3 regions of the Streptomyces sp. SM18 genome follow, and region 3 is predicted to be linked to each of the others. Evidence: riboswitches for the same ligand, from Rfam matches in the RefSeq annotation. Region 3 holds a riboswitch; each other region holds the start of a gene.
What was found. A riboswitch is a leader RNA that binds a small molecule or an ion and turns the genes downstream of it on or off. The one in region 3 is predicted to bind thiamine pyrophosphate.
Positions count from the first base shown of each region.

Region 1 (10,316 bases), 3.7 Mb from region 3:
GCAGGTCGCACCGGCCCTCGGGCGAGCCGTCCGGCACCGGCACCTTGCCCCAGACGGTGTCCGCCGCGCCCCCGCCGACGCTCGCCTCCACCACGTTGTCGAAGCCGAGGAACCGGGCGACAAAGGCGGAGGCGGGCCGCTGCCAGACCTCCAGCGGGCTCCCGGTCTGGGTGATCCGGCCGTCCCGCATCACCACCACCCGGTCGGCGAGCGCGAAGGCCTCGCCCTGATCATGGGTCACGGCGAGCACCGTCGTACCCAACCGGCCGAACAGGGAACGCAGTTCGACCACCAGGCGTTCGCGCAGGCTCCGGTCCAGCTGTCCGAGGGGCTCGTCCAGCATCAGCAGTCTCGGCCTCGGGGCCAGGGCGCGGGCCAGGGCAACCCGCTGCTGCTCACCGCCGGAGAGCGCGGCCACGGCCCGCCGTCCGGCGCCTGGCAGGCCGACCATGTCGAGGAGTTCACCGGCCCGGTCGTCCCGCTCGGCCCGGGGCACACCGCGCATCCGCAGCCCGAAGGCGACGTTGGCGGCGACGTCCCGGTGCGGGAAGAGCTGGTGGTCCTGGAACATCAGCCCGACCCCGCGCCGGTGCACGGGCACCGCGCCCTGGTCCTGGCCGTCGAGGAGCACCCGGCCGCCGTCCAGCGGCTGGAGCCCGGCCACCGCCCGCAGCAGGGTGGACTTGCCGCTGCCGCTGGGCCCCAGCACACAGACGATCTCGTGGTCGGCGACCTCCAGGTCCACCGCGTCCAGGGCGGTCCGCTTCCCGAACCTGACCGTGGCCGACTCCAGTGCCAGCATGCTCAGAACTCCCCGGATCGGTCGGTGCGGATACGTTCCAGCAGCAGCAGCGACGCCGCGCAGACGAGCATCAGGATCGTGCTGAGGGCCATCGCCTGGCCGTAGTTGAGCTCGCCGGAGCGCCCCAGCAGCCGCGCCACCGCGACCGGGAGCGTGGGGTTGTCGGGCCGTGCGATGAACACGGTCGCGCCGAACTCGCCCAGCGAGACGGCGAACGCGAAGCCGGCGGCGACCAGCACCGCCCGGCGCACCAGCGGCAGGTCCACCTCCCGCCAGGCGCGCAGCGGCGAGGCGCCGAGGACGGCGGCGGCCTCCCGCAGCCGTTCGTCCACGGCCCGCAGCACCGGCAGCATGGTCCGCACGACGAAGGGCACGCCGACCAGCGCCTGGGCGAGCGGTACGAGGATCCAGCTCGTCCGCAGATCGAGCGGGGGCTTGTCCAGGGTGATCAGGAAACCGAAGCCGACGGTGACCGCGGAGACGCCGAGCGGCAGCATCAGCAGCGCGTCGAAGCCGCGTACCAGCCGCCCGGCGCGCCTGGTGAGCGCCGCCGCCGCGAGCCCGCCGATCACCAGGGCGATGGCGGTCGCGGCCAGCGCGTACTCCAGCGAGTTCCCGATGGCCTCCAGCGGCGGCACCAGGAAGGTGGAGCCGCTCGCCTCGGCGGACTGGAGCGCGCGGTAGAAGCCGAAGCCGTACCCGCCGGAGGTGTCCAGGGAGCGTTCCACCAGGACGCCGAGCGGCAGCACGACCAGCAGCGCGAGGGTCAGCAGCACCCCGCCGAGCAGGGCCCGCTGTCCGGCGCCGCGGGGCGGCCGGGAGGTCTGCGCCGGGTCCACCAGCCGCAGGGCCGTCTCCCTGCGCCGCACGGTCCACGCGTGCACGGCGAGGATCGCGCCGACCGCGGCGAACTGGACCAGGGTGAGCACGGCGGCCGTCGGCAGGTCGAGCAGCTGGGCGGTCTGCCGGTAGATCTCCACCTCCAGCGTGGAGTAGGAGGGGCCGCCGAGGATCTGGACGGCGCCGAAGGAGGTGAAGGTGAAGAGGAAGACCATCAGCGCGGCGGCGGCCACGGCGGGGGCCAGCGCGGGCAGGGTCACCCGCCGCCAGGCGGCCAGGCGCCCGGCGCCGAGCACCCGTGCGGCCTCCTCCTGGCGGGGGTCGAGCTGCGCCCAGAGACCGCCGACGGTCCGTACGACGACCGCGTAGTTGAAGAACACGTGGGCGAGCAGGATCGCCCACACCGTGGTGTCCAGCCGTACGCCCCACAAGTCGTCGAGCAGTCCGCCGCGCCCCAGGAGCGCCAGGAAGGCCGTGCCCACGACGACCGTGGGCAGCACGAACGGCACCGTGACGACGGCGCGCAGCAGCTGTTTGCCGGGGAAGTCGAAGCGGGCGAAGACATAGGCGCCCGGCAGTGCGATCAGCAGGGTGAGCGCGGTCGAGGCGAGCGCCTGCCAGGTAGTGAACCACAGGACGTCCAGGAGGTCCGGCCGGGTCAGCACCTCGCCGGCCCGGCCCCACTGCCAGGCGCCGTCCGCCTTCAGCCCGCGGCCGACGATCGCCGCGACGGGGTAGGCGAAGAACAGCGCGAAGAAGGCCACGGGCACGGCCATCAGGCCGAGCCGCAGCGCGCCGTCCCGCCGTCGCCCGCCGCGGCGTGCGGCGGGCACGGCTACTTCACGGTGATCGAGGACCACGACCGGACCCACTGCTCACGGTGCTCGGCGATCTTGTCCGGGGCCACCGTCGCGGGCTTCGCGGCCTGCGCGCCGAACTCGGTGAAGAGCTCGGGCAGCGCGGCGTCCTTCGCGACGGGGTTCACGAACATCTTCAGCGGCATGTCCTCCTGGAACGGCTTGCTGATCAGGAAGTCCAGCAGTGCCTTCCCGCCCGCCTGGTTCTTCGCGCCGTCGAGCAGTCCGGCGAACTCGATCTGCCGGAAGCAGGTGCCGGTGGCGACCCCGGTCGGCGCCTTCTCGGGCTGCGGATCGGCGTACAGCACCTCGACGGGCGGGCTGGAGGCGTACGAGACGACGAGCGGCCGGTCGGCACCGGCCTTCCTGCCGCCCGCGGAGCCGGAGAACTCCTCGTTGTAGGCCTGCTCCCAGCCGTCGACGACCTTGACGCCGTTGGCCTTCAGCTTCTTCCAGTAGTCCTGGTAGCCGCTGTCGCCGTAGGTGGCGACGGTGCCCAGCAGGAAGCCGAGGCCGGGCGAGGAGGTCGCGGCGTTCTCGGTGACGAGGAGGTCCTTGTACGCGGGCTTCAGCAGGTCGTCGAAGGACGCCGGCGGGTCGAGCTTCTTGTCGGCGAAGTACTTCACGTCGTAGTTGACGCAGATGTCGCCGGTGTCCACGGGGGTGACCCGGTGCTTGTCCGCGTCCAACTGGACGTCGGGGGCGACCCGGTCGAGGCCCTTCGCCTCGTACGGGGTGAACAGCCCGTTGTCCAGGGCCCGGGAGAGCAGGGTGTTGTCGACGCCGAAGAAGACGTCGCCGCGCGGGGAGCCCTTGGTCAGGATCTCCTGGTTGAGCGCGGCTCCGGCGTCACCGCTCTTGAGGACCTTGACCGTGTAGCCGGTCTCCTTCGTGAACGCCTTGAGGACGGAGTCCGAGGCGTCGAAGGAGTCGTGGCTCACCAGCGTGACGGTCTTGGACCCGCCGGAATTCCCGGTCCCGGAGGCGTCGTCGGAGCTGCCGCAGCCCGCGAGGGCGGTGACGCCGAGCGTGGCGGCGAGGGCGGTCGCCGCGTACTTCGTGGTGGTGCTCATGTGATTCCTCCTGGGGGTGACCAGGAAGAGACGCGGCCCCGCCCGCTCGGTGAGCGGGCAGGGCGCAACAGCTTGAGTAAGGTCCGAACTTCCTACCCGGAATGACCCGGGCGAGGTTCAGAGGGTCTGCGACGACCGGTGTCCGGTGCCGCACTCTCAGCGCTGTGGCGCTCCCCTGTCGGAATATGAAGTTGAATCTCCCGGCCAGGCTACACCGGCCGGAAAACGCCTCGTCGGCCGGTTCACGGCCGTCCGGCCGGGCCGCCGCGGCCCGGCCGGATCCGGCTCAGCGCTCGGAGGCGGCGAGCTGCCCGCAGGCGCCGTCGATCTCCTGGCCGCGGGTGTCGCGGACCGTGACCGGCACCCCGTGGGCCGCGATGGCCTCGACGAACGCCTTCTCGTCCTCGGGCCGCGACGCGGTCCACTTGGAGCCGGGCGTGGGGTTCAGCGGGATGAGGTTGACGTGCACCCGCTTGCCCTTGAGCAGCCGGCCGAGCAGATCGCCCCGCCACGCCTGGTCGTTGATGTCGCGGATCAGCGCGTACTCGATGGAGATCCGGCGGCCGGACTTCTCCGCGTACTCCCACGAAGCGTCCAGGACCTCCCGGACCTTCCAGCGGGTGTTCACGGGGACGAGGGTGTCGCGCAGCTCGTCGTCCGGGGCGTGCAGCGAGACGGCGAGGCGGCACTTGAATCCCTCGTCGGCAAAACGCAGCATGGCCGGAACCAGGCCCACCGTGGACACCGTGATGCCCCGCTGCGACAGCCCGAGCCCGTCCGGGTCGGGGTCGGTCAGCCGGCGGATCGCCCCGACGACGCGCTTGTAGTTGGCCAGCGGTTCGCCCATGCCCATGAAGACGATGTTGGACAGCCGCGCGGGCCCGCCCGGGACCTCGCCGTCGCGCAGGGCGCGCATGCCGTCCACGATCTGGTGGACGATCTCCGCGGTCGACAGGTTGCGGTCGAGCCCGGCCTGCCCGGTGGCGCAGAACGGGCAGTTCATCCCGCAGCCGGCCTGGGAGGAGATGCACATCGTCACCCGGTCCGGATACCGCATGAGGACGGACTCGACGAGCGTCCCGTCGTGCAGCTTCCACAGGGTCTTGCGGGTGGTGTCGTCGTCGCAGCTGATGTGGCGCACCACGGACATCAGGTCGGGGAACATCGCCTCGGCGAGCTTGTCCCGCGACCCGGCGGGGATGTTCGTCCACTCGGCCGGGTCGTGCGCGTACCGCGCGAAGTAGTGCTGCGACAGCTGCTTGGCGCGGAAGGGCTTCTCACCGATCGCGGCGACCGCCTCCCTGCGCTCGTCGGGCGTGAGGTCGGCGAGGTGCCGCGGGGGCTTCTTGGCTCCGCGGGGCGCGACGAAAGTGAGTTCTCCGGGCTTAGGCATGGTTCTTCCAGTGTGGCAGACACGCCGGGGTACTCACTCCGCCCGGCGTTCGCCCTCGTGGGACGGGCCTTCCGCGGCCGCCGGTACGTGCCTGAGGTCCGCCGCTCCGGGAGCGGCGGACCTCAGGTGTGGGCTGTCGGGGGCGGCCGTCAGCCGGAACCCACGAACACCACCAGCAGCAGCCAGACGATCGGCGCCGTGGGCAGCAGGGAGTCGAGCCGGTCCATGATGCCGCCGTGGCCCGGCAGCAGCGTGCCCATGTCCTTGATCCCGAGATCCCTCTTGATCATGGACTCACCGAGGTCGCCGAGCGTGGCGCTGGCGGCCACCGCGAGGCCCATCAGCAGCCCCTGCCACCACCGCCCGCCGTCGATGAGGAACTGCGTGCAGAGCGCGCCGACGACCATCGCGAAGGCCACCGCGCCGAACAGGCCCTCCCGGGTCTTGCCGGGGCTGATCCGGGGGGCGAGCTTGTGCGTGCCGAAGCGCCAGCCCACCGCGTACGCACCGGTGTCGCTGACCACCGTGAGCAGCAGGAAGACCAGCACCCGCCACGCGCCGTCGTCCGCGCTGAGCATCATGGAGACGAACGTGGCGAGGAACGGCACGTAGAACACGGCGAAGACCCCCGCCGTGACGTCCCTGAGGTAGTCCTCGGGCGGCCGCGTCATCCGCCACACGAGCACCGCGAGCGCGGTGAGCGCCATGGCGATCCAGGCGCCCTGCGCGTCCCACACGTAGCCGGCGACCACCATCATGGCGCCGCCGACGGCGAGCGGGACGAGCGGGGCGTCGATGCCCTTGCGCTCCTTGAGCCGGGAGGTGAGTTCCCAGAGTCCGACCACCACCGCCAGCACGACCACGCCGACGAAGACGGCCTTCACCACGAACAGCGAGCCGATGACGACGGCGCCGAGCCCGACCCCGACCCCTATGGCGGCGCGCAGGTCCCGCCCCGCGCGCTTCTTCTGCGGCGGGGGCGGGGGCGTCGGGGCGGACATGGGCTCCTGCGGCCTCTCGTCGCGGAACAGGGGGCCGCTGACGTGTGTGGCGTCCCTGTTCCGGTCGTCGCGGTCGTCGGCGGCTCTACCTTCGTCGGGAACGTCCGGCACGATGGGCATGGGCCGAGTCTGCTGGGCGCCGTGCACATCGTGGGCGGGACCCGCCGGGGCGGCCCCCATCTCGGGCGCGCCCCGGTAGCCGGCTCCCTGCGGGGCGCCCCAGGAGGAGTCGTTCATCAGACTTCGAGCAGCTCGGCTTCCTTGTGCTTGAGCAGCTCGTCCACCTGGGCGACGTACTTCGCCGTGGTGTCGTCGAGCTCCTTCTCCGCGCGGCGGACCTCGTCCTCGCCGGACTCCTTGTCCTTGACGAGCTTGTCCAGCGACTCCTTGGCCTTGCGGCGGACGGCGCGGATCGAGATCTTGGAGTCCTCGGCCTTGTTCTTGGCGACCTTGATGAACTCCTTGCGGCGGTCCTGCGTGAGCTCCGGGAAGGTCACGCGGATGATGTTGCCGTCGTTGCTCGGGTTGACGCCGAGGTCGGAGTCGCGGATCGCCTGTTCGATGTTGCGCAGGGCGGTCTTGTCGAACGGGGTCACCACGGCCATCCGCGGCTCGGGGACCGAGAACGAGGCCAGCTGGTTGATCGGGGTCAGCGCGCCGTAGTAGTCGGCGACGATCTTGTTGAACATCGCCGGGTGCGCACGGCCGGTGCGGATCGCGGCAAAGTCCTCTTTGGCGACCACGACGGCCTTCTCCATCTTCTCCTCGGCTTCGAGGAGGATTTCTTCGATCACCACGTGCTCCTGCGTGTCTTGGGTGGACCCGGCATCGTCGGGCCCTGCGGATCCTGCGTCGCGTCCTCACCTGCACGGTGTCCGACCGGCAGGCCGTTGTCCATCCTGTGGGCCGTCAGGCCCGGGTGCTCTCGCCGCTCACCAGCGTGCCGATCTTCTCACCCTTGACCGCGCGGGCGATATTGCCCTCCGCGGTCAGCTCGAAGACGAGGATCGGCAGTGCGTTGTCACGGCAGAGCGTGATGGCGGTGGCGTCGGCGACCTTGAGGTCACGGGTGATCACCTCGCCGTACTCCAGCGCGTCGAACTTCACCGCCTCGGGGTTGGTGCGCGGGTCGGAGTCGTAGACCCCGTCCACCCCGTTCTTCCCCATGAGCAGCGCCTCGGCGTCGATCTCCAGGGCGCGCTGGGCGGCGGTGGTGTCGGTGGAGAAGTACGGCATCCCCATGCCCGCGCCGAAGATCACGACGCGTCCCTTCTCCAGGTGCCGTACGGCGCGGAGCGGGATGTACGGCTCGGCTACCTGACCCATGGTGATGGCGGTCTGGACGCGTGAGTCGATGCCCTCCTTCTCCAGGAAGTCCTGGAGCGCCAGGCAGTTCATGACCGTGCCGAGCATGCCCATGTAGTCGGACCGTGCCCGGTCCATTCCGCGCTGCTGGAGCTCGGCTCCACGGAAGAAGTTGCCGCCACCGATGACGACCGCGATCTCGGCGCCGTCGCGTACGACCGCGGCGATCTCACGGGCGATGGCGTGCACGACGTCGGGGTCGACGCCCAGACCGCCGCCACCGGCGAACGCCTCGCCGGACAGCTTCAGCATGAAGCGTCCGGACACCTTGCCGTCGTCGCGTTTGTGATCACCCTGTGTGGTGCCCGCGCCGTTGTTCATGGAGATTCTCCTCGTGCACATACGAAGAAGGCCATTGCCGGTGGGTCTGGTGTCCCTCAGCGGCAATGGCCTCCTCGTCAGATCTGCGGTCGTCCGGCATGGTGCGGCCGACGACTGCACCAGACCCTATCGGGTCTGCCGTTGTTCGCGGACGGACTCAGATGCCGACCTTGATGCGCGCGAAGCGCGTCAGGCTGACACCGGCCTCGTCCAGGACCTTCTGGACCGACTTCTTGTTGTCCTTGGCGAAGGCCTGCTCCAGGGCGACGACCTCCTTGAAGAAGCCGTTGACGCGACCCTCGACGATCTTCGGGAGGGCGGCCTCGGGCTTGCCCTCCTCACGCGAGGTGGCCTCGGCGACACGGCGCTCGTTCTCGACCGTCTCGGCCGGGACCTCGTCGCGGTTGAGGTACTTCGGCGCGAAGGCGGCGATGTGCTGCGCGACGTCCTTGGCGACCTGGGCGTCTTCCTTGTCCAGCTGGACGAGGACGCCGACCTGCGGCGGGAGGTCGGGCATCGTGCGGTGCATGTACGCGGCCACGTAACCGCCGCTGAACTGCGCGAAGCGGTCCAGGACGATCTTCTCGCCGAGGTTGGCGTTGGCCTCGTCCACGTACGCCTGGACGGTCTTGCCGGCCTCGATCTCCGACGCGAGCAGCGCGTCGAGGTCGGCCGGGGAGGTCGCGGCGACGTGGGCGGCGAGCGCGTTGGCGACGGTCTGGAACTTCTCGCCCTTGGCGACGAAGTCCGTCTCGCACTTCAGCTCGAGCAGGACGCCGGAGGTCTTGTCGTCGGAGATCAGCGAGACGACGGCACCGTTCTCGGCGGAACGGCCCTCGCGCTTGGCGACGCCCTTCTGACCCTTGATACGGAGAGCCTCGACGGCCTTGTCGACGTTGCCGTCGGCCTCGTCGAGCGCCTTCTTGCAGTCCATCATGCCGGCGCCGGTGAGCTCGCGGAGCTTCTTGACGTCGGCGGCGGTGTAGTTCGCCATGAGTCTGTGTTTCTCTCTCGAAGTCTGAAAGATCTACGGGTCAACGGCGGGGGCGGTGCCTGTGCACCGGCCCCCGCCGTCTTCAGCCGTGACTGTCGGGTGTCAGGCCTGCTCGGCGTCCGCGGCCGGAGCCTCGGCGGCGGGGGCCTCGGTGGCCTCGGCCTGCTCGGCGGCGACGACGGCCGGCTTGGCGTCCGCGTCGGCGTCCTTCTCGGTCTCGACGGAGGACTGGACCTCCGCGTCGTCCTTCTTCTCGCCCTCGAGCAGGTCGCGCTCCCACTCGGCGAGCGGCTCGCCGGCGGCCTTCTCGCCCGGCTTCGAGTCACCGGTGGCGGCACCGGAACGGGCGATGAGGCCCTCGGCGACGGCGTCGGCGATCACGCGGGTGAGCAGGGTGACGGAGCGGATCGCGTCGTCGTTGCCCGGAATCTTGTAGTCGACCTCGTCGGGGTCGCAGTTGGTGTCGAGGATCGCGACGACCGGGATGTGGAGCTTGCGCGCCTCACCGACGGCGATGTGCTCCTTCTTGGTGTCGACGATCCAGACGGCGCTGGGCACCTTCTGCATCTCGCGGATACCACCGAGGGTCTTCTCCAGCTTGGCCTTCTCGCGGGAGAGGACCAGGAGCTCCTTCTTGGTGAGGCCGGAGGCGGCCACGTCCTCGAAGTCGATGAGCTCGAGCTCCTTCAGACGCTGAAGGCGCTTGTAGACGGTGGAGAAGTTGGTGAGCATGCCACCGAGCCAACGCTGGTTGACGTACGGCATGCCGACGCGCGTCGCCTGCTCGGCGATGGCCTCCTGGGCCTGCTTCTTGGTACCCACGAACATGATGGAGCCGCCGTGGGCGACGGTCTCCTTGACGAACTCGTAGGCGCGGTCGATGTACGACAGCGACTGGAGCAGGTCGATGATGTAGATGCCGTTGCGCTCGGTGAAGATGAAGCGCTTCATCTTCGGGTTCCAACGGCGGGTCTGGTGACCGAAGTGGACGCCGCTCTCCAGCAGCTCCCGCATCGTGACGACGGCCATGGCCGTACTCCTTGAGGTACTCGGTTGTCGCGACCGCAGGATTGCGCTCGCGCCTGACGCCCCTACGCGCCGTGCCACAAGGGACCGAGGAGCGCGGCCACCGTCCGCTGAGAGGGAGGTGGCGGGGCGTGCGAAGTCGACCCGGTGACCCGGATCGCCAGAAGAAGTGTACGGGACCCGCCGGGTGCCGGGTGACGGCGATGTCCACAACCGCTCGGCCGTCCACAGATCCGGACCGTGATCCCCATGGAGCGGGCGCGGAGGGGATCGTTGCGTCATGCGACGCACACCCGAAGTAACGGCCGGCGGGCGGCGGTACGAGCACCCGCGGAGGCGCCGGGCCGAGCCACGGCGGGGACATCCGGCCGCCCCGCCCCCGACGGCCGGGGCACCGCTCGGGGCCGCGCGGGACCGGGGAGTCCGGGGCGCCCCGTCGGTTCCGGTGGTGCCGCCTCAGCACGCGGGGCTTGGGCTTCCTGGCCAGGCGGGGCTTGCTGCGTTTCCGGTGGCTCTGCCGGTGCTGCCGTTTCTGCTGCTTCTGCTGGTGGTCTTGGTGTTCCAGGTCGCCGGGTTGTCCGTGGCCGGGGCTGCGGGCTCGGGGGCCCCGGGGCCGGGGAGGCTGGCCTTACGGGTCGCGGCCG
Region 1 is NZ_CP029342.1:5,330,105-5,340,420, reverse strand. Features, by position in the region: gene B9S64_RS24245 (ABC transporter ATP-binding protein) at 1-802, opposite strand, end outside; gene B9S64_RS24240 (iron ABC transporter permease) at 805-2,418, opposite strand; gene B9S64_RS24235 (thiamine ABC transporter substrate binding subunit) at 2,478-3,572, opposite strand; TPP riboswitch at 3,644-3,759, opposite strand; gene rlmN (23S rRNA (adenine(2503)-C(2))-methyltransferase RlmN) at 3,859-4,965, opposite strand; gene B9S64_RS24225 (phosphatidate cytidylyltransferase) at 5,115-6,203, opposite strand; gene frr (ribosome recycling factor) at 6,203-6,760, opposite strand; gene pyrH (UMP kinase) at 6,876-7,652, opposite strand; gene tsf (translation elongation factor Ts) at 7,810-8,646, opposite strand; gene rpsB (30S ribosomal protein S2) at 8,749-9,675, opposite strand; partial or broken gene B9S64_RS24200 (peptidoglycan DD-metalloendopeptidase family protein) at 9,953-10,316, shown strand, end outside.
Region 1: another riboswitch for thiamine pyrophosphate. It lies ahead of B9S64_RS24235 (thiamine ABC transporter substrate binding subunit); the one in region 3 lies ahead of thiO (glycine oxidase ThiO).

Region 2 (10,316 bases), 2.0 Mb from region 3:
CCCGCGTACGCGAGCACGAGGGTGTTGACGACCGAGGCGATGTGGTCGCGGCCGATCCTGATACCGGCCTTGTACAGCCGCCGGACCCCCATGGTGGGGTCCGCCTGGTGCAGTTCCCAGACCGCCGACGTCTGGGTGACGGTCACGTCGTCGAGCACGCCGAGCGATCCGATGATGACACCGGCCAGCAGCAGGCCGCTCATGTCGATCTCCGGGTACAGCCCGTGGATCAGGCCGGTGTTGTCGTCGGTGTTGCCGGTCAGGCTCGCCCAGCCGATGAAGAGGGAGCCCAGGAGGCCGATCAGCACCAGTGAGATGAGTGTGCCGAGGACGGCGACGGAGGTACGGGCCGTCAGCCCGTGGCAGGTGTAGAGGGCGATCAGCATGATCGCGCTGGCCCCGACGACGGCCACGAGCAGCGGGTTCGAACCCTGCAGGATCGCCGGCAGGATGAACAGCGTGAGCACCGCGAACGAGACCGCGAGGGCGATCAGCGCCATGAGTCCGCGCAGTCTGCCCACGCCGACCACCGCCAGGGCGAAGATTCCGGCCAGCAGGGCCATCGGGAACGAACGGTCGACGTCCGTCACCGAGTACTGGAGGTCGCGGGGCGCGTCGGGCGCGTACGCCACGACCACCCCCTGACCCTGCTTCAGCTTCCGGGTCGCGTCGGGCTGGATGATCTCGACGAACGTGCGGCCCTTGTCCTTGCCGGTCGTCACCTCGACCGTGGCCTTCTTGCACGAGCCCGTCTGCTCGGCGACGGCCTCACGCCCGGACGGCGTCGAGGTGTCGCCGGTCGGCGGCACCTGCCCGGCGTTCACGTCGGCGCAGTCGACCGCGACGACCTTCACCACCCGGCCGTCCTGGGTCTGCCGGTCGAAGCCGACGCCCGTGCGTTCGTGGGCCGGGGCCCCGCCGGGCCAGAGCGCCACCATCCCGACGAGGACCGCGGTGGCGAAGGGGATGAGCACGGCCGCGATGACCTTGCGCAGATGTGTGGAGACCGGTGCGGCCGGACCGTGGCTGTGCGTGTGGGCATGCGCATGGCTCTGCGTGCTGCCCGGAGCGGGGTCGTGGGGGTCGGGTGCGCTGTGTGGGGACGTCACCCCGCGATCATCCCAAGAAGAGGGGAGGCCCTCTGGCCAGCACGCCAGACGGGAGGCTAGCGTGGAGACACCTTTGCACACGCGGGAGCTCGGAGCACCGGGCTGAGAGGGCGCTGACCTCCGTATATCCGTACGGGACACGCTGCGCCGACCGCCGAACCTGTTACCGGGTAATGCCGGCGTAGGGAGTAGGTCTCATGACCACAGCGGACGCACGCACGCCTGCCTCGAAGCAGAATGCGCAGAAGGCGCCTGACACACGGAAAGTGCCTGACGCGCGAAAGACCCCGGATGTGCGGAATGCTCCGGCGGGCGAGGACGGGAAGTCCATCGGCTGGCACAAGGGGTACGTCCAGGGCTCGCGCCCGGACCTCCGGGTGCCGGTCCGTCAGGTGCACCTCACCAACGGCAAGGACGTGACGCTCTACGACACGTCGGGGCCGTACACCGATCCCGCCACCGGGACCGATGTCCGCCGGGGGCTCGCGCCCCTGCGGGAGAACTGGATCGTCGCCCGCGGGGACACCGAGGAGTACGAGGGACGCCCCGCGCGCCCCGAGGACGACGGGCTCAAGCACACCTCGCCGCGCGGAGGTCTGCGCAACCTCGACGCGGTCTTCCCCGGACGGCCGCGCCGCCCCCGCCGCGGTCGCGACGGCCGGCCGGTCACCCAGCTCGCCTACGCCCGCCGCGGCGAGATCACCCCGGAGATGGAGTACGTCGCGATCCGGGAGGACGTCGCGCCCGACGTCGTCCGCGAGGAGATCGCGGCGGGCCGGGCGGTGCTGCCGGCCAACGTGAACCACCCGGAGATCGAGCCGATGATCATCGGCAAGCGGTTCCTGGTGAAGGTCAACGCCAACATCGGCAACTCCGCGGTCACCTCCTCCATCGAGGAGGAGGTGGACAAGATGACCTGGGCGACCCGGTGGGGCGCCGACACGGTGATGGACCTGTCCACCGGCCGCAACATCCACACCACCCGCGAGTGGGTCCTGCGCAACTCCCCCGTTCCGATCGGGACCGTCCCGCTCTACCAGGCGCTGGAGAAGGTGGACGGCCACGCCGAGGAGCTGACCTGGGAGATCTACAAGGACACCGTGATCGAGCAGGCGGAACAGGGCGTCGACTACATGACGGTGCACGCCGGCGTACGGCTGCCGTACGTCCCGCTGACCGCCCGCCGCAAGACGGGCATCGTCTCCCGGGGCGGGTCGATCATGGCGGCCTGGTGCCTCGCCCACCACCAGGAGTCCTTCCTGTACGAGCACTTCGAGGAGCTCTGCGAGATCCTCGCGGCCTACGACGTGACGTACTCCCTCGGCGACGGCCTGCGCCCCGGTTCCATCGCCGACGCGAACGACGAGGCGCAGTTCGCCGAGCTGCGGACGCTGGGTGAGCTCAACTCCGTGGCCAAGCGGTTCGGTGTGCAGACGATGATCGAGGGGCCGGGGCACGTCCCGATGCACAAGATCAAGGAGAACATCGACCTCCAGCAGGAGATCTGCGAGGAGGCGCCGTTCTACACGCTCGGCCCGCTGACCACCGATGTGGCACCCGCGTACGACCACATCACCTCGGGCATCGGGGCGGCGATGATCGCCTGGTGGGGGACGGCGATGCTCTGTTACGTCACGCCGAAGGAGCACCTGGGGCTGCCCAACCGGGACGACGTCAAGACGGGCGTCATCACCTACAAGATCGCCGCCCACGCGGCCGACCTCGCCAAGGGCCACCCCGGGGCGCAGGAGTGGGACGACGCGCTGTCCGACGCGCGGTTCGAGTTCCGCTGGGAGGACCAGTTCAACCTGGCGCTCGACCCGGACACGGCGCGGGAGTTCCACGACGAGACGCTGCCCGCGGAACCGGCGAAGACCGCGCACTTCTGCTCGATGTGCGGGCCGAAGTTCTGTTCGATGAAGATCTCGCACGACATCCGGCGTGAGCACGGGGCGGACCAGGCCGAGATCGAGGCGGGGATGGCCCGGAAGTCCGAGGAGTTCGCGGCGGCGGGCAACCGCGTCTATCTGCCGCTCGCGGAGACGGGCGGCGGGCCGGCCGACTGACCTGGCCGCCTCGCTGGAGGGGGCCCGCCAGGACACCGGTCCTGGCCGGCCCGCCTCCGCGAAACCCACCGCGAACGGCTTGCCGGCGTCGTCCGTCACCAGGTGGATGCTCCGTCACGCTGTCGCCCGGCTCAGCAGCCCGGCGCCGGGGATTGGGGCCGAGCGACCTCGCGCGCGGTTCGGCCCGGTGGTGCGTGCCTTCCGGCTGTCGGTCGCTCCCGTCGCTGTCAGTGCGCTTCGGTAACGTGCTCGGCACGGAGTCGGGGAGGCGTACAGGTGGGCGGTCCGGTGGTCGAGATGAGCCATGCCGAGGGGTGGGATTTCCGGGCGGGTGCTGAGGTCGGGCCGTTGAGCCCGCAGGAGGCATGGGCGCGGGACTCGGCGGGCCTGCCGTACGTCGTGGCGTACCGGGCCGCCGGGAGCGCGGGGCCGTTCGAGGTCCGTCTGGTGTCCTGGCGTGACCACTACGCCGGGGTGTGGGTGTACGACGAGCATGGACGGCGGGTGGAGCACCTGGAACTGCGGCTGCTGGACGAGGACCGCTTGTTGCGCAGGTACACCGAGCGCTGGGTCTACGCGGGTCCCGAGGTGCCGGAGTTCGAACGGTCCAGCGACCGGACGGTTCTGGAGCTGTTTCCGGGGGGAAGGGGCTCGCTGTCGCGCAGACCGGAAGGAGACACGGGGCCCATGACGGTGACGGTGCCGGACCTCGCTGAGGGCGAAAGGTGGCTGCGGCGGCCTGAGTTCGGCAGCTGGCCGCTGTTCTCTCCCGACAGGTGCGGTGTCGTCGGCTCGATACGGTGCGCGGCTGCGCCGTTCACCAAGACCGGCCCCGGACCGGCCGGGGATCCGTGGTCGCCGCCGCGACCGGGCGGTCCGGGCGGCCTCACCGCCCTGTTCTCGCCCGGCACCCGGATCACCACCGGCGACCACCGGGAGAACACGGTGGTCCTGGAGCCGGATGCCGGTCCGCGACTGCGGGTGCCCAGCGGCCGGCTGGCGGTGGACGACCCGCTCGGCGACGGACGGCCGAGGATCACGATCGAGATCCCGCCGGGCACCTATCCCTTGGAAACGGCGCAGATCGGCTCCGGGTACCACTGCGAGTTCGAGGACACGTGGGTCGAGCGCACCGATTCGCCGGCGGTCCGGCTGCGGGTGAGTGATGAGCCCGTCAAGTCCTGGGCGATGGCTCTGGGGGAAGGGGACGATCTCAGACTGCTGCGCGACGGCCACGCGTACGGGTTCGACACGGGCGGGGCGACCGGCTGTTTCGCGGATGCCGGAGCGTGGCCCGTCCTCCAGGACCGTTACCGACGAGCCATGGCGGACAACGATCCGGACGCGGGCGAGGATCTCGACCCCGACAGCGGCTTCTTCCTGCGGACCGTGGACGAGGAGGCGCGTGCGGACCTGCTCGCGTTCGCGACCGACGGTGACGGGACCCACTCGGTATGGGTGGGCCTGGATGCGTCGGGAGGCGTCGCCTGCGTGGTCGTCCAGGTGGCCTGGCTGCCCGGCTTGAAGGTGGTTTGACCATGCGCCCACTCGGCCTGCGGGTGAGATGTCCGCTCCCTGAAGCTCTCGCACGACGTCCGGCGTGAGCACGAGGGCGGACCGGACCGGGGCCGAGACGGGGAAGGCCCGGACGTCCGGGGAGTACGCGGCGGCGGGTGACCGCGTCCGTTTGCCGGTCATGGACTGAACCGGTCACCCGCACCGGCGCCGGGCGGCCCGTCTGCCGGGCCGCCCACCGGAGGAGTGAAGCCCGGCCGTTGCCTCTGAGAGCGGCGGGCCGCCGCCTGTGGAACTGTCCACGTCCGGGAGGCACCGCCGCGTCCGGATCACTCCGGCTGGTGCTCCGAGCCCCCGAAGTCCGGGCTGGTGAAGTCCGGGCTGGTGAACGTCGGGCGGGGCCCGGCCGAGGGACCGTCCTGCGGGCCCGAGAAGTCCGGCCTGCTGTAGCCGATCTTGGGGATGCGGTGTGCCGACCGGTGCGGGACACGGGCCGCGGGCCCTGCGGTCGGGTCGGCCAGGGCATCCCGCAGGAACGGCAGGATGCCGCGCTCCAGCAGGGCATGGCGCCAGGCCTCCCGGGCGCGGGCCACGTCCTCGGGCAGTTCCTCCTCGTCGTCCTCCATGGCGGGCAGCGCGGTCGAGCCGTTGCGCAACGCGGTGACGAGGAGGCCGATCGCGGCGGCCAGTGTCGCGGCCGCGGCGACCGCGGCGAAGAACCACCCGGCCGCGACCATGGTCCCGGCGAAGGACAGCGACGGGCTGAACGCCTTCAGCAGATAGCCGACCAGCAGGAATATCACGGCGGCGGTCCCCGCGAGCACCGGAGCCAGCGCGGCGATCACCGCGAGGGTGCCGGCCCCGGCCCCGTCGTCCTGGACGGATCCGAGGACCAGGTCCCTCTCCGACACCCCGTCCGGGCCGCGCAGTTCGCCCCGGACGCGCACGTAGTGCTCGTACTCGGGGGCGGCCGCGGCGGTGATCAGGGCGGTGGCGTCGAGCGCCATCGTCCGGAGCTGTTCCGCGTTGAGATGGTCCCCGACCCCGTCGAGGTCCGGGTGTTCACGAGCATGACGCAGTGCGTCGGCGAGGATCCGCTCGTATTCGGGCCGGTCCTCGCTCAGCAGGTGCGGAGCGCTGTTCATGTGCATCCCCCGATGCTCCGTCGGGCCTGATCCGGCCGGGCTGCCGGGCGGATCGGCGGAAACGGAGGAGAGCCTGCTACTGGTACGCCGATGGTAGAGCGATTACGGCAGGACGTGACAGGGGGTTTCCGGAAATAGGCCCGGCGGCCGGTGCGGTCAGGTCGTGAGGGAACTTCCCCGTCGAGCGTCAGTCATGCAGGGGGAGTTGGACGACCAGTAGCTTTCCGGCCATGGTGACGCCGCCGTCCATGGCGATGGCCAGCCCGTCCGCGTACACGTGCGGGCCGTCCACCACGGTGCGCGGGCTGTGCTCGCCGTCCTCCGTGCCGACCTCGCCGAGCAGATAGGGAATCGGGCTGTGACCATGGACGACGCGCTGCCCGCCGTAGGTCGCCATGAGCTCGCGTACGGCCTCCGCGCCGCCCTCGTCCCGGAAGGCGAACCGCTTGGTGAGCTTGCGGAACAGGTCCCAGCACTCGTCCGCGTCGTGGCGCGTGAGAATGGCGTGCACCGTGTCGTTGACGTCTTCGATGGTGGAGCCGTAGTCGAGGTAGGCGGTCGTGTCGGAGTGCATCAGCAGGTGCCCGTCCTCCTCGACGACCGCGTCGAGCCGGGCCATCCACTGGAGGTGGACCTCCTGGAGCCGCTCCATGTCGGTCTTCTGACCGCCGTTGAGCAGCCACGCCGCCTGGAAGGTGGCGGTGCCCGCGCCGGAGTTCACCGGGGTGTCGCCGAACCTCTTGGCGCCGATGAGGAGCAGCTCGTGATTGCCCATCAGGGCCTTGCAGTACCCGCCCGCCGCCGCGGCCTCCGCGGACAGCCGCATGACGAGGTCGATGACGCCGATTCCGTCCGGACCGCGGTCGGTGAAGTCGCCGAGGAACCAGAGCCGGGTGTTGCCGGCCGCCCAGCGGCCCTCGGCGTCGACCAGGCCCTGTTCGCGCAGGGCGGCGAGCAGCTCGTCCAGGTACCCGTGGACGTCACCGACGACGTACAGCGGACCACGGGCCGGGTCGGCTCCCTGGTGCGGCTCCGGCACGGCCCGCACCTGGGCGGTGCCGTCCCGGGTGATCACCGGCAGGTCACGCTCGGTGGGGGTGTACCCCTCCGGCGGGTCGTCGCCCACCGGGACGTTGCCGGGATGCGGCGGGGGCGGGGGCATCGGCGCCTGCGCATAGGGCGGCACGCGGAAGTCGCGCAACGTCGCTGTCCGCACCACGGGTTCCTGACCGGCCCCCTGAGTCATCGACCCCTCCACCACCGTCGCGCCGCCGTACACCTGACGGGCCCTGCCTGGTAGAGGTGGTCCGCGGTGTCGTGCGCCCATCATAGGAATGCGGATCGTGCTGTGTGACGCACCAGGGGTGGTGAATCCGGACGCACTCGGAGTTCACCGGTCAATTGGTCCGGAATGCACCGGTCAGTCCCCGGCGGGTGAGCGTGGCGCGCTGACCGTCGTCCGGGGCGGCCGGCGCTGCGAGGACGTCCGCACGATGAGCTCGGTCGGTATCACCCGCTCCAGCGGCCCGTCGTGTTCGACCCCCTCGATGGCGTCGATGAGGAGCTGGACGACCGCCGTGCCGATGCGGCGCGGTTTGAGCGAGAGCGTCGTGATGGGGGGTTCGGTCGTCGCGTACACCGTGGACTCGCTGCAGCACACCAACAGCAGGTCCTCGGGGACGCGCAGCCCGTAGCGGCGGGCGGCGGCCAGCAGATCCGTCCCGTTGGGGTCGAACAGGCCGTAGACGGCGTCCGGGCGGTCCGGGCGGGCCAGCAGGCGGTCGGCCGCGACCGCGCCCGCACAGGGGTCGTGGGCCGGGTAGGACTCGTAGACCGGGTCCTGGCCGACCCGCTCGCACCAGTGGAGGTAGGCGGTGGTGGACAGGCGGGTGTACGTGTCGGTCGTGGTGCCGGTCAGCAGCCCGATACGGCGGGCCCCCGCCGCGGCGAGATGGTCGAGGAGGTCGAGCACGGCCGCCCGGTGGTCGTTGTCGACCCAGGCGGTCACCGGCAGCGAACCGGCCGGCCTGCCGTCCGAGACGACGGGCAGGCCCTGCCGGACCAGCTCCGTGACCACGGGGTCCTGGTCGGACGGGTCGATCACCACCGTCCCGTCGAGTGCCACGTTGGACCAGACGTCGTGGCGGGAGGTGGCGGGGAGGATGACGAGCGCGTAACCGCGGGCCAGCGCCGCCGAGGTGGCGGCTCTGGCCATCTCCGCGAAGTACGCGAACTCGGTGAAGGTGAAAGGTTCATCCCCGTACGTGGTCACGGTCAGCCCGATGAGGCCTGACTTGCCCGTGCGGAGGGTGCGGGCCGCGGCCGACGGACGGTAGCCCAGGCGCTCGGCGACCTCGCGGACATGGCGACGGGTGGCGTCCGGCAGTCTGCCTTTGCCGTTGAGGGCGTCGGAGACCGTCGTGATCGAGACGCCGGCCGCCGCCGCGACGTCGCGGATGCCCGCCCGTCCCTGCCGGCCGCTGCGCCGGGGCGTCTCTGTCCGGCTCACCTGGTGCTTCCCTGCTGCTGTCATGGCGAGCCGATAGTAGGGCTCCGGAGGCGGGTAGGGCCGGTCGCATATGCCTACATCGACAGGCACGTTTCTGCATGATCGTTAAGTGCTAAATGCCTTGCAAGTGAAGGAAGTTGTGCCATTTCTGGATGAGGATTCACGCGCCGGGGAGTGAGTGCCTGTTGCATGGCCCCGGACGCGCAGCGGCCTCAACTCACCTCTTCGAGGGATGCGCACCACGGAGTGAGCCACCGGCGCGCGCCGGAACCGGATTGCGCCCCCTGCTCCGGCCCGGCGGCGGACGGCGCCGGACCCGAGCCGGACCGGTCCGCGGCCGGTACGGCCCCGCGCGCGAGGAGATTTCGGGCACGCACCATTCGCAGAGGCCTCCAATCCTCATAAGGTGAGCAGTATTCCTGTGTACGGACGGTCGAGGAGGACCTGCGGTGAGCGAGAAGAGCCCCAAGCTGCGCGCCGAGCTGGACGGCGTCCCCGCCTATGTGCCGGGCAAGCCGGCGGCGGCCGGTGGTCCGGCCGCCTTCAAGCTGTCCTCCAACGAGAACCCCTACCCGCCGCTGCCGGGCGTGATGGAGTCGGCTCTCGCGGCCGCCGCAGCCTTCAACCGCTACCCGGACATGGCCTGTACCGGTCTGATGGACGAGCTGTCGGAGCGGTTCGGCGTCCCGGTGTCCCACCTGGCCACCGGCACCGGTTCGGTCGGCGTGGCGCAGCAACTGCTCCAGGCCACCTCGGGCCCGGGTGACGAGGTCATCTACGCCTGGCGGTCCTTCGAGGCGTACCCGATCATCACGCAGGTCAGCGGGGCGACCTCGGTCAGGGTGCCGCTGACCGACGGCGAGGTGCACGATCTCGACGCGATGGCGGAGGCGATCACCGACCGCACCCGGATGATCTTCGTCTGCAACCCCAACAACCCGACCGGCACGGTGGTGCGCAGGGCCGAGCTGGAGCGGTTCCTGGACCGGGTGCCGGGCGATGTGCTGGTGGTGCTGGACGAGGCGTACAAGGAGTTCATCCGGGACGCCGATGTGCCGGACGGCATCGAGATCTACCGGGACCGGCCGAACGTGGCGGTGCTGCGGACCTTCTCCAAGGCGTACGGCCTGGCGGGTCTGCGGGTCGGTTTCGCCGTGGCGCACGAGCCGGTGGCGGCGGCGCTGCGCAAGACGGCCGTCCCGTTCGGGGTCAGCCAGGTCGCCCAGGACGCGGCGGTCGCCTCGCTGCGCGCCGAGGACGAGCTGCTGGGCCGGGTCGGCGCGCTGGTCGGGGAGCGGGCCCGGGTGCGCGAGGAGCTGGTGCGGCAGGGCTGGACCGTTCCCGAGTCGCAGGCCAACTTCGTGTGGCTGCGGCTGGGTGAGCGCACGCTCGACTTCGCCAGGGTCTGCGAGGCGGCCGGTGTGATGGTCCGGCCGTTCGCCGGCGAGGGCGTGCGGATCACGATCGGGGAGACCGAGGCCAACGAGATCTTCCTGAAGGTGGCGGAGGCGTACCGCGGGGAGCTCTGACCCCGCGGCGCCCGCTCCACACCGGCGGCCCCGGACCGTGTCGATGCTTTCGACCGGTCCGGGGCCGTCGTGCTGTGCTCCCGCGCCTCTGCGCGATCACTCCGCGCGGCGGTCGTCGCGATGCCTTCGACCGGGTGTTTCGGAGTGGTCCGGTTCGGGTGGTTCCGCCGGATCGGCCGGAACGCACCCCCGCGCGTCGTCCTCGAAACCATGTGCGCCATAATTGCTTGTGAATGTGAACGCGTTCACAAGCGTGTCCCGTTTCTCCCGTGATCGTCCGGATCAATGGGGACGATTCGAGGCCGTGATCGCGGCGATGCAAGGAGAAGAGGCGTGGATCTAGCTCTGGCACCGGAGACTCTGGCGCGATGGCAGTTCGGCATCACCACCGTCTACCACTTCCTGTTCGTCCCCTTGACGATCTCTCTCGCCGCGCTCACCGC
Region 2 is NZ_CP029342.1:3,695,677-3,705,992, forward strand. Features, by position in the region: gene B9S64_RS16535 (YibE/F family protein) at 1-1,109, opposite strand, end outside; TPP riboswitch at 1,181-1,314, shown strand; gene thiC (phosphomethylpyrimidine synthase ThiC) at 1,307-3,175, shown strand; gene B9S64_RS16545 (DUF4241 domain-containing protein) at 3,524-4,711, shown strand; gene B9S64_RS16550 (hypothetical protein) at 5,020-5,841, opposite strand; gene B9S64_RS16555 (metallophosphoesterase) at 6,023-7,096, opposite strand; gene B9S64_RS16560 (LacI family DNA-binding transcriptional regulator) at 7,256-8,368, opposite strand; gene hisC (histidinol-phosphate transaminase) at 8,794-9,873, shown strand; gene B9S64_RS16570 (cytochrome ubiquinol oxidase subunit I) at 10,207-10,316, shown strand, end outside.
Region 2: another riboswitch for thiamine pyrophosphate. It lies ahead of thiC (phosphomethylpyrimidine synthase ThiC); the one in region 3 lies ahead of thiO (glycine oxidase ThiO).

Region 3 (10,316 bases):
GCACCACGCGCCGCCAGGCGACCCGGCAGAAGCTCTACGAGGCGGCGGTGACCCTCATCGCGGAGAAGGGGTTCTCGACGACCACGGTGGACGAGATCGCCGAGCGCGCCGGGGTCGCCAAGGGCACGGTCTACTACAACTTCAAGAGCAAGACCGAGCTGTTCGAGGAGTTGTTGCGGCACGGCGTCGGGCTGCTCACCGAGTCGCTGCGCACCGCCGCCGAGGAGACCGACGCGCGGGGCGGCAGCCGGGTGGAGGCGCTGGACGCCATGATCAGGGCCGGTCTGGTGTTCATCGACCGCTACCCGGCCTTTACCCAGCTCTACGTGGCCGAGCTCTGGCGCACCAACCGCGCCTGGCAGTCCACGCTCCTGGTGCTCCGTCAGGAGGCGGTCGCCGTGGTCGAGGGCGTGCTCCGGGACGGCGTCGCCGGCGGGGAGCTGAGCGAGGAGATCGACATCCAGCTGACGGCCGCCGCGCTCGTCGGAATGGTGCTGGTGGCCGCCCTGGACTGGCAGGCGTTCCAGCCGGAACGCACCATCGACGACGTGCACTCGGCCCTGTCGCTGCTGCTGCGCGGGCGCGTCAGCGGCCACTGAGGCGAACGGCCCCCGCGCCCCGGACACTATGCCCCGGACACCGCAGCCCCGGGGCCGGTCACCGGCCGGGGCCACGACGACGCCGGGCCGGTGGTACCCGATCCCCCTCGGGTACCACCGGCCCGGCGTCCGTGCTCCCCGGAGAACCCTCCCCCGTGGCCCCGATTCCCCCGTGGCCCGCGGGCTCTCCGTCGTGCACCCCCGTTACGTCCGGGTCCGTGCCGTTCCGCCGCCCCGTGCCGGCGGTCCGGGCACCGCGCCCCGTCCGTGGCCTCCACTCTTCCCCCTCCACGGGCGGGGGCCCATCCGCTGACCTACTCATCTGTGTACCTAGGTAGGGATACTCAGGACCGGGCCCGAACGCGCCCCGAGCGCCGTTCGAGTGACTACGATCGCCTCCGTGTCCGTACTCCCCCTGGTGTTCACGAGCGGCTGGGCGAGCGGGATCAACGCGTACGCCGTGGTCCTGCTGCTCGGCCTCTTCGGAGCGACCGGTTTCGCCGACGACGTGCCCGACGCCCTCCAGCGCCCCGATGTCCTCGTGGTCGCCGGGGTGCTCTTCCTCTGCGAGGTGGCGGCCGACAAGATCCCGTACGTGGACTCCGCCTGGGACGCCGCGCACACCGTGGTGCGCCCGGTGGCCGGGGCGGTCGTCGCCGCCCTGCTGGCCGGGGAGAGCGGATCGCTGCCGGAGCTGGCGGCCGGGGCGCTGGGCGGTACGACCGCGCTGATCAGCCATCTGGTCAAGGCGGGCACCCGGATGGCGGTCAACACCTCACCGGAGCCCTTCAGCAACATCGGTGTCAGCATCGTGGAGGACCTCGGGGTCGCCGGGGTCATCACCTTCGCCGTCTTCCACCCGGTGGCGGCCGCCGTCGTCGCCGGGACGCTGCTGGTGCTCGGTGTCGTCCTCGTGCTCTTCCTGGCCTCCCGCATCCGCCGGTTCGTGCGCCGCAGGGCACGGCGGCGGGCGGAGAAACGGCCGGTGGCGGCGGGCGGCGGTCCGCCCCCGGTCTGAGCCGCCGGGGGCGCCCGTCCACCGCCGCCCCCGGTCACCGGACGGTCTAAAGTCACTGGCATGGCACGAATTGCGGTGATCGGCGCCGGTGCGGGCGCCATGGCGGCCGCCGCCCGGCTCGCCGTGGCAGGCCACCGGGTGACGGTGTACGAGCGGTCCGGGACCTACGGCGGCTCGCTCGGCAGGCACGCCCGCGACGGCTTCGTCTTCGACACCGGCCCCTCGCTGCTCCACCTCCCCGCGGTCTACCGCGACCTGTTCGTGAAGACGGGCAAGGAGCCGCTGGAGCGGTGCGTCACCCTCCGGCAGGTCGATCCGGCGAGCCGTCACCACTTCGCGGACGGCACCGCGGTGTCCCTGCCGAACGCCAGCCGGGCCGGGGTGGTCCAGGCCCTGGACGGGGCTCTCGGGTCGGGTGCGGGCACTCGCTGGGCCGCGTTCCTGGACCGGGCGGGCACCGCCTGGGACCGCTCGCGCCGCCCGCTGCTGGAGGAACCCCTGGACGAGGACCGCGGGGGGCTGGACCGCGACCCGTACCCGGCGCTCCGCCGGCGCCGGCTGCTGCGGCCGGCCCGGCAGGCGACGACGCTCGCGGAGGTCGGCGGGTGGGAGCTGGCCGATCCCCGTCTGGCGGCCCTGCTCGACGGGTACGCCCTGTCGTACGGTCTGGACCCGCGCCGCGCTCCGGCCGCCGCCGCCCTTCTGCCGTACATGGAGCAGACGTTCGGCAGCTGGTACGTCCAGGGAGGGATGCGGGAGCTCGCCGGTGCGATGTACGAACGGTGCCTGCTCCGCCGGGTGACGTTCGTCTTCGACGCCGAGGTGGTGCGGGTGGCGGAGAAGGACGGCCGGGCGTCGGGCGTCGAACTGGCGGACGGGACGTACGCCGAGGCCGACCACGTGGTCCTCGGCGCCCGGCCCGCCCCCGGGCTGATGCCCGGTCAGGCGTGGGGCGGGGACGGGGATCCGGCGGCCCGGCGGGCCCCGCTGCCCGGCCGCTTCGTCGTGCTGCTGTCGCTGCGCGGCGCCCGGGACGCCGGGGCCGCGCACCGGACCGTGGTGCACTGCGCGGACGGACCGGCCGAGCAGGCGGCGGTGTTCGGCGGCCGGATCGCCGACCGGCCCACGGTCACCGTCCTGCGTCCCGACGACCCCTCCACCCGCCCGGACGAGGCGCACGAGGCGGTGACCCTGACGGCGACGGTGGCCCCGCACGGGCCGGTGGACTGGACGGACCCGGCGCTCCGCAAGCGGTTCACCGGCACGCTGATCGACCGGGCGGCCGAGGCCGTCCCCGGACTGCGCGAGCGGATCCTTCGCACCGAGACGCGCACCCCGGCCGAGACGGCGGCCGAGACCGGCGCCGAGGGCGGCTCGGTGCCCGCGCCCGCGCTGGCCGGGGCGGGCGGAGCCTTCCTGCACCCGGGCAACCGCACCTCGCTGCCCGGCCTCTACCTGGCGGGCGGCTGGTCGCATCCCGGTGGCGGCCCCGCCCACGCCGGGATGTCGGGCGCGCTGGTCGCCGGACTGGTCGTGGAGGGCGACGGCTTCCGCGGCTCCCGCTGAGCCACGTCCGCCCGTCCGCCCGGCGGCCGTCCGGGGACGGGCCGGGCCGACGGGTGCGGTCGGACCAGGCCGGGCTCAGTAGCGGTACTGCTCGTTCGGCCCGGTGTTGTCGTAGCCGTGGGCGGGGCCGCCGCCGTAGGGGGCTTGGGCGGGTGCCTCCGGGGGCAGCGGCGCGTACGGGTCGCTCTCCCGCTGCTGGGGGACCCACACCCCGCCGGGCGGGGTGTCGGTGGCGTACTGGTTCGCGTAGGGGTCGCCGTAGGAAGCGGCCGGCTGCGCGTCGTACCCCCCGCCGTACCCGTCGCCGTGGGTGCCGCCGCCGTATCCGTCGTGCGCGGGGTACCCCCCGGCGCCCGTCGTGCCGCCGTTCGCCGCGTAGGGGTCCGCGTAGGCGGCGTACTCCTGCTGTCCGGCGGGGTGTTCGTACGGGCCCGGGTAGCCGCCCCCGCCCGGGTAGGTCTCCTGGCCCGGATAGCTCTCCTGGCCCGGATAGGCGCTCCGGCCGCCGAAGACGTCCTGCCCCTGGTCGGCGTACGGGTCGTACGCGTCGTACCGCTCCTGCTCGGGGGTGTCGGCGCTCCCGGCCGGGGCGGGGTCGGTGTAGACGCCGTACTGCCCGGTGTCGTCGGGCAGCGGCTGCGGTTCGTAGACCGCGAACGCGGGTTCCTCGGGGGCCTGTTCAGGGGTGTGGTCGGGAGCTTGCCCGGGGGCGGGCTCCTGGTACTCCAGGTCGGAGACCTCCAGCGTGGGTCCGGCGCTGCCGGAACCGCGCCGGCGCCGGCTCGCCCCCGGTTTGCCGCCGACCGCCCAGCCCGTCGAGAAGCCACGGCGGAAGGAGAGCGTCACATACGTCTGGCCGGTGGCGAAGGCGATCGCGCCGACCACGATCACCAGCCTGGAGGAGGTCAGCACCCCGAGGACCACCCCGAGGAATCCGGTGAAGGCCAGAAGTCTCCAGCGCAGCCGTGCCTTGTACTGCAGCAGCACCTCGCCCAGCAGCCACAGTGCCACCATGCCGAAAGCGATGTAGAGGACCGTCCAGCCCACGCCCGCCCCCTTCTACGGCCGACCCGGTCGGTGACGGGTACGGCCGGTCACGACTGCCTGTGCAGTCCGAGATTCTCGTAGATCTCAAGCGTTGCCGTGGAGTTGTTGAGCGTGATGAAGTGCAGCCCCGGGACACCCTCGGAGACCAACTCCGCGCAGAACTCCGTCGCGAACTCGATGCCAATGGAGCGTACAGCGGCCGGATCGTCCTTGGCCGCGAGGAGTCGCTCTTTCAGCGAGGAAGGCAGCGACGCGTTGCTCAGCTGGGCGAACCTTTCCAACTGCCGGATGCTGGTGATCGGCATCACCTCGGGAATGACCGGGGTGTCGCAACCCGCCGCGACCACGCGGTCACGCATCCGCAGATAGCTTTCCGGGTGGAAGAACATCTGGGTGATGGCGTAGTCGGCACCGGCCCGGCATTTGTCGACGAAATGCCGGATGTCGGAGTCCCAGTCGTCCGATCGCGGGTGCATTTCGGGAAAGGCCGCGACGCCGACACAGAAATCGCCGGATTCCTTGATGAGCCGGACGAGGTCGGCGGCGTACCGCACGCCCTGCGGGTGCTCGACCCACTCGCCCATCGGGTCACCCGGCGGGTCTCCGCGCACCGCGAGGATGTTCCTGATGCCCGCGTCGGCGTACTGCCCGACCATGTTGCGCAGTTGGGCGACGGAGTGGTCGACGGCGGTGAGGTGGGCGACCGGGGTGAGGGTGGAGTCGGCGGCGATCTGCTGGGTCGCGCGTACCGTCCCCTCCCGTGTCGAGCCGCCGGCCCCGTAGGTCACGGAGACGAAGCTCGGGCGCACGGCTTCGACCCGCCTCAGGGCGTTCCAGAGGTTCCGTTCGCCCTTCGCGGTCTTGGGCGCCCAGAACTCGAAGGAGTACGACGTCTTGCCGGTCGCGAGGAGTTCACGCACCGTGGGCGCGTGATCCGTCCAGGTGGAAGGTGTGCCAAGGGCCATACCGGGAGGTTAACCAGGGCCGGGCGGTACCCCAACCGGACCGCACGGTTTGCCCGGAATGCACCACTTCTTGTCCACCCCTCGGACATCCCGGCCCGGCGGTGGGACCGCCGCCTCCGCACCGGAGCGGAGGGACCCGTCGGCGGGGCGGGCAGACGCGTCAGAGGGAGCGGGCCCGGACGCGCTTCGCCAGCTCGGCGGTGGCCGCGGCGGGGTCGTCCGCCTCGGTGATCGCCCGTACGACCACGACCCGGCGCGCGCCCGCGTCCAGCACCTGGTCCAGGTTGCCCGTGTCGATGCCGCCGATCGCGAACCAGGGCCGGGAGGTGCCGAGCGAGGCGGCGTACCGCACGAGGCCGAGGCCCGGGGCGTGCCGGCCGGGCTTGGTGGGGGTGGGCCAGCAGGGGCCCGCGCAGAAGTAGTCGGTGCCCGCCTCGACGGCGGCGGCGTCCACCTCGGACTCGGCGTGGGTGGAGCGGCCGATCAGCACCTCGTCCCCGAGGATCGCGCGGGCGGCCCGCACCGGCAGGTCGCCCTGCCCGAGGTGCAGTACGCCGGAACCGGCCGCGTGGGCGACGTCGGCCCGGTCGTTGACCGCGAGCAGGGCCCCGTGGCGGGCGCAGGCGTCGGCGAACACGGCGAGGTGGTCCAGCTCCTCGGCGGCCTCCATGCCCTTGTCGCGGAGCTGGACGATGTCCACGCCCGAGGAGAGCACCGCGTCGAGGAACGCGGGGAGGTCGCCCTGGCGTGTGCGGGCGTCCGTGCAGAGGTAGAGCCGGGCGTCGGACAGCCGTGAGCGAGGCGTGGACATGAAGATTTCCCCCCAGGGATGCGTCGGTGGGCCCGTCGGTGGCGCGGCGGAGGTGCCGGCGGGTCCGGGCGGGAGCGGTCCGGTGACGGCGGGGTGCGGGCCGTGGGTCACGGCCCGCACCCCGGTCACGGTCGTCCGGTCAGACGGCGAGCGCCTGGGCGCGGCGCTTCACCTCCGTACCGCGATTCTCGCTCAGGGCCTGCGCGGGGGTGCCGGGCAGGGTCGGGTCGGGGGTGAAGAGCCAGTCCAGCATCTCTTCGTCGTTGTAGCCGTCGTCCCTCAGGAGGGTCAGGGTCCCGGAGAGGCCCTTGACCACCTTGTCGCCGTCGATGAAGGCGGCAGGCACCTGGAGCGTCCGGTTCTCACCACGTCGTACGGCGATCAGCTGGCCCTCCTTGACCAGCTGCCGGACGCGCGTCACCTCGACATCGAGCATTTCCGCGATGTCGGGAAGGTGGAGCCAGTCGGGGACGAGAGCATCGATCTTTGCGTCAATCTCGGTCACAGGGACAAGCGTGCCATCTGGGACCGACAGCCGGTAGCCGGGCCGACCGTACGGGGCGCGTCCCGTGTCCCGTACGGGGCCGTCGGCGGGTCCCTACAGGGCCGCCGACCGCAGGGGTACGGAGGGGTCCGCCGCCCGCGCCGGATCGATCCGCGCCCCGGCCGCGACGAGCTTGCGGCCCTGGGTGAGGTCACGCGGTCTGCCCACGGCCAGCACCGCGGTCAGGACGCCGTCACGCAGCCAGCACACGGTCCAGGCCGGGTCGTCGGGGGTGCCGCGCCACAGCGGCGTGTCGGTGGCGGTGTGGTGGCCGGCGTACTGCACGAAGCGGTCGAACTGCTCGGACCAGAAGTAGGGCACCGGGTCGTACACCGGCGCCCGGCCCGTCGTGATCGCGGCGGCGGCCGTGCTGGGGCCCTGGAGGGCGTTGTCCCAGTGGTGGACGAGCAGCCGCTCCCCGAAGCGGGCGGACGGGAAGGAGGCGCAGTCGCCGACGGCGTAGACGTCGGGCAGCGAGGTGCGCAGGGTGGCGTCGGCGGTGACCGATCCGTCCGGGCCGAGCGCGACCCCGGAGCCCTCCAGCCAGCGGGTGGCGGGCCTGGCGCCGATGCCGACGACCACGGCCCCGGCGGGGATCTCCCGGCCGTCCGCGAGGTGGACGGCGCCCGGCACGACCCGGTCGACCCGGGCGTCGGTGAGGAGTTCGGCCCCGCTCTCGGCGTACCAGGCGGCCATCGGGGCGGCGACCTCGGCGGGCAGGGTGCCCGCCAGGGGGTGGTCCGCCGCCTCGACCACGGTGACCGCGCAGCCGGCGGCGCGGGCGGCGGTGGTGAACTCCGCGCCGATCCACCCGGCCCCGACGACCACGACGTCGTGGCTCCGCTCCAGGACGGGCCGCAGCCGCGTGGCGTCGTCGAGGGTGCGCAGCAGGTGGACGCCGGGCACGTCGTGCGTGCCGGGCAGGACGACGGGTTCGGCGCCGGTGGCCAGCACCAGGGCGTCGTAGCCCACGGGCCCGCGATCGGTGTCCACCTCCCGCGCGTCGGCGCGCAGACCGGTCACCCGCACACCCAGGCACAGGGTGACGCGCAGTTCCTCGAAGTCGATGTCGAAGGCGGGGTCCTCGGCCGTGCCGAGCAGGACCGCCTTGGACAGCGGGGGCCGGTCGTAGGGCTGATGGGGTTCGGCGCCGATCAGGGTGACGGAACCCGCGAAGCCCTCTTCGCGCAGGGCCACGGCCGTCTGCGCCCCGGCCATGCCGGCGCCGACGACCACGACGTGCTGCGGCTGCGTCGGCCGCGTCTGCTGCTCGCTCACGCCTCCACCCTAACGAGATGACGGCCCTCGGTCGGCGGGCTCCTCCACCACGCTCGTCCCGCCACCCTCCCGGGACTCCCAGGTCCACCGTTCGGTCAGCCGTACCCGTCCGTCGGGAAGCTCGGTGACGGTGGACGGGCAGTGCCCCGGCGAGGTCGTCCCGTCGTGCCCGAGCTGGACGTACCTGAAGTCGAGGGTGTCGGCGTCCCGGGTGCCGACGAGGTGGCCGCGCGCGATGTCACCGCCCGCGTACCGGATGACCCGTCGGCGACGGGCGTCAGGACGAGTCCGTCGGGTGAACGGGCCACGGCGGAGGGCTCCCTTACAGGCGTGGGGCGGCGGGGCTTAGGGTGGCCGAGGTAAGGCACTCGCGGGAGCCCGGACGCACCGGGCTGAGAGGGAGGCTGACCGGCCTCCGACCGTCAACAACCTGATCCGGGTCATGCCGGCGAAGGGAGGGGCTGGACGCCCATGGGTAGAGCCGCGGACGGATCCGACGTCCTGGTCGTCGGTGGGGGCCTCATCGGTCTGGTGACGGCCTGGCGGTCGGCGCAGCGGGGGCTGCGCACCACGGTGGCCGACCCGGAGCCGGGCGGCGGGGCCGCCCAGGTCGCGGCCGGGATGCTGGCCGCCGTCACCGAGCTCCATCACGGCGAGCAGATGCTGCTCGGCCTCAACGTCGCCTCCGCCGCACGCTATCCGGCGTTCGTGGCCGAGCTGGAGGAGGCGAGCGGCCGGGGGACCGGGTTCCGGGCGTGCGGCACCCTGTCGGTCGCGCTGGACACCGACGACCGGGCCCATCTGCGGGAGCTGCACGCGTTGCAGCGGCGGTCGGGTCTGGCGTCGGAATGGCTGAGCGGGCGGGAGTGCCGCCGTCTTGAGCCGATGCTCGCCCCGGGGGTGCGCGGGGGGCTGCGGGTCGACGGCGACCACCAGGTCGATCCCCGGCGGCTGACCGCGGCCCTGGTCACGGCGTGCGAGCGGGCCGGGGTCGTCTTCCGGCGCGGCTGGGCGAAGCGGCTGTCCGTCACCGCCGGCCGGGCGGCGGGCGTGGTCCTGGCGGACGGCGCCCGGCTGGACGCGGACCAGGTCGTCCTCGCCGGGGGCAGTCTCAGCGGCCGGCTCGCGGGGCTGCCCGAGGAGGTGCTGCCGCCGGTCCGGCCGGTCAAGGGGCAGGTGCTCCGGCTGAGGGTTCCGCCGGTGTACGCCCCCTTCCTCAGCCGGACCGTGCGGGCCGTGGTGCGCGGCAGCCACGTCTATCTCGTCCCGCGCGCCGACGGTGAGCTGGTCGTCGGCGCGACCAGTGAGGAGATGGGCTGGGACGTCACGGTCACCGCGGGCGGGGTCTACGAGCTGCTGCGCGACGCCCATGAGCTGGTGCCCGGCATCACCGAGCTGCCGCTGACCGAGACCCGGGCCGGCCTGCGCCCCGCCTCGCCGGACAACGCCCCGCTGCTGGGTCCGACCGCCCTGCCGGGGCTGCATCTCGCGACGGGCCACCACCGCAACGGGGTGCTGCTCACCCCGGTCACCGGCGAGGTGATGGCCACGCTGCTGACGACGGGTGAGGTCCCGGAGCTGGCCCAGCCGTTCACACCGGCCCGGTTCGCCGCCACGGGCTCCCGTGAGCCCGTCCGTACGTCCGTACACCCATCCGCGCACCAGGAGCAGCCCGCATGACCGAGCCCGCCACGCCCGCCACGCCCGTCACGGCCACCACCTCGCCCGCCGACGTCTCCGTCTCCGTCTCCGTCTCCGTCAACGGGGAGCGCCGCGCCGTCGCGGCCGGTACCACGCTGGAGGCCCTGGTGGCCGGTCTGACCTCCGCGCACTCCGGGGTGGCCGCCGCGGTCAACGAGGCCGTCGTGCCCCGCGGCCGGTGGGCCGCCACCACGCTCGCCGAGGGCGACCGCGTCGAGGTCCTCACCGCCGTCCAGGGAGGCTGACCGTGTCCGACGACCTGTTCACGCTGGGCTCCACGGCGTTCTCCTCCCGGCTGATCATGGGGACCGGCGGGGCCCCCGGCCTGGAGGTGCTGGAGCGGGCCCTGATCGCCTCGGGCACGGAGCTGACCACCGTGGCGATGCGCCGTCTCGACCCGACGGTCCAGGGCTCGGTCCTCTCCGTCCTGGACCGGCTCGGCATCCGGGTCCTGCCGAACACCGCGGGCTGCTTCACCGCGGGTGAGGCCGTGCTGACCGCCCGGCTGGCCCGTGAGGCGCTGGGGACCGACTGGGTGAAGCTGGAGGTCGTGGCCGACGAGCGGACCCTGCTGCCCGATCCGGTCGAGCTGCTGGACGCGGCGGAGATCCTGGTCGACGAGGGCTTCACCGTCCTGCCGTACACCAACGACGACCCGGTGCTGGCCCGGAAGCTCCAGGACGTCGGGTGCGCGGCGGTCATGCCGCTCGGCTCCCCCATCGGTTCCGGGCTCGGCATCCGCAATCCGCACAACTTCCAGCTGATCACCGAACAGGCCCAGGTCCCG
Region 3 is NZ_CP029342.1:1,646,659-1,656,974, forward strand. Features, by position in the region: gene B9S64_RS07285 (TetR/AcrR family transcriptional regulator) at 1-599, shown strand, start outside; gene B9S64_RS07290 (DUF4126 domain-containing protein) at 1,000-1,617, shown strand; gene B9S64_RS07295 (NAD(P)/FAD-dependent oxidoreductase) at 1,678-3,183, shown strand; gene B9S64_RS07300 (hypothetical protein) at 3,259-4,230, opposite strand; gene metF (methylenetetrahydrofolate reductase [NAD(P)H]) at 4,278-5,195, opposite strand; gene thiE (thiamine phosphate synthase) at 5,356-6,006, opposite strand; gene B9S64_RS07315 (Rv2175c family DNA-binding protein) at 6,146-6,511, opposite strand; gene B9S64_RS07320 (NAD(P)/FAD-dependent oxidoreductase) at 6,605-7,828, opposite strand; partial or broken gene B9S64_RS34905 (hypothetical protein) at 7,838-8,134, opposite strand; TPP riboswitch at 8,189-8,302, shown strand; gene thiO (glycine oxidase ThiO) at 8,300-9,508, shown strand; gene thiS (sulfur carrier protein ThiS) at 9,505-9,774, shown strand; gene B9S64_RS07340 (thiazole synthase) at 9,777-10,316, shown strand, end outside.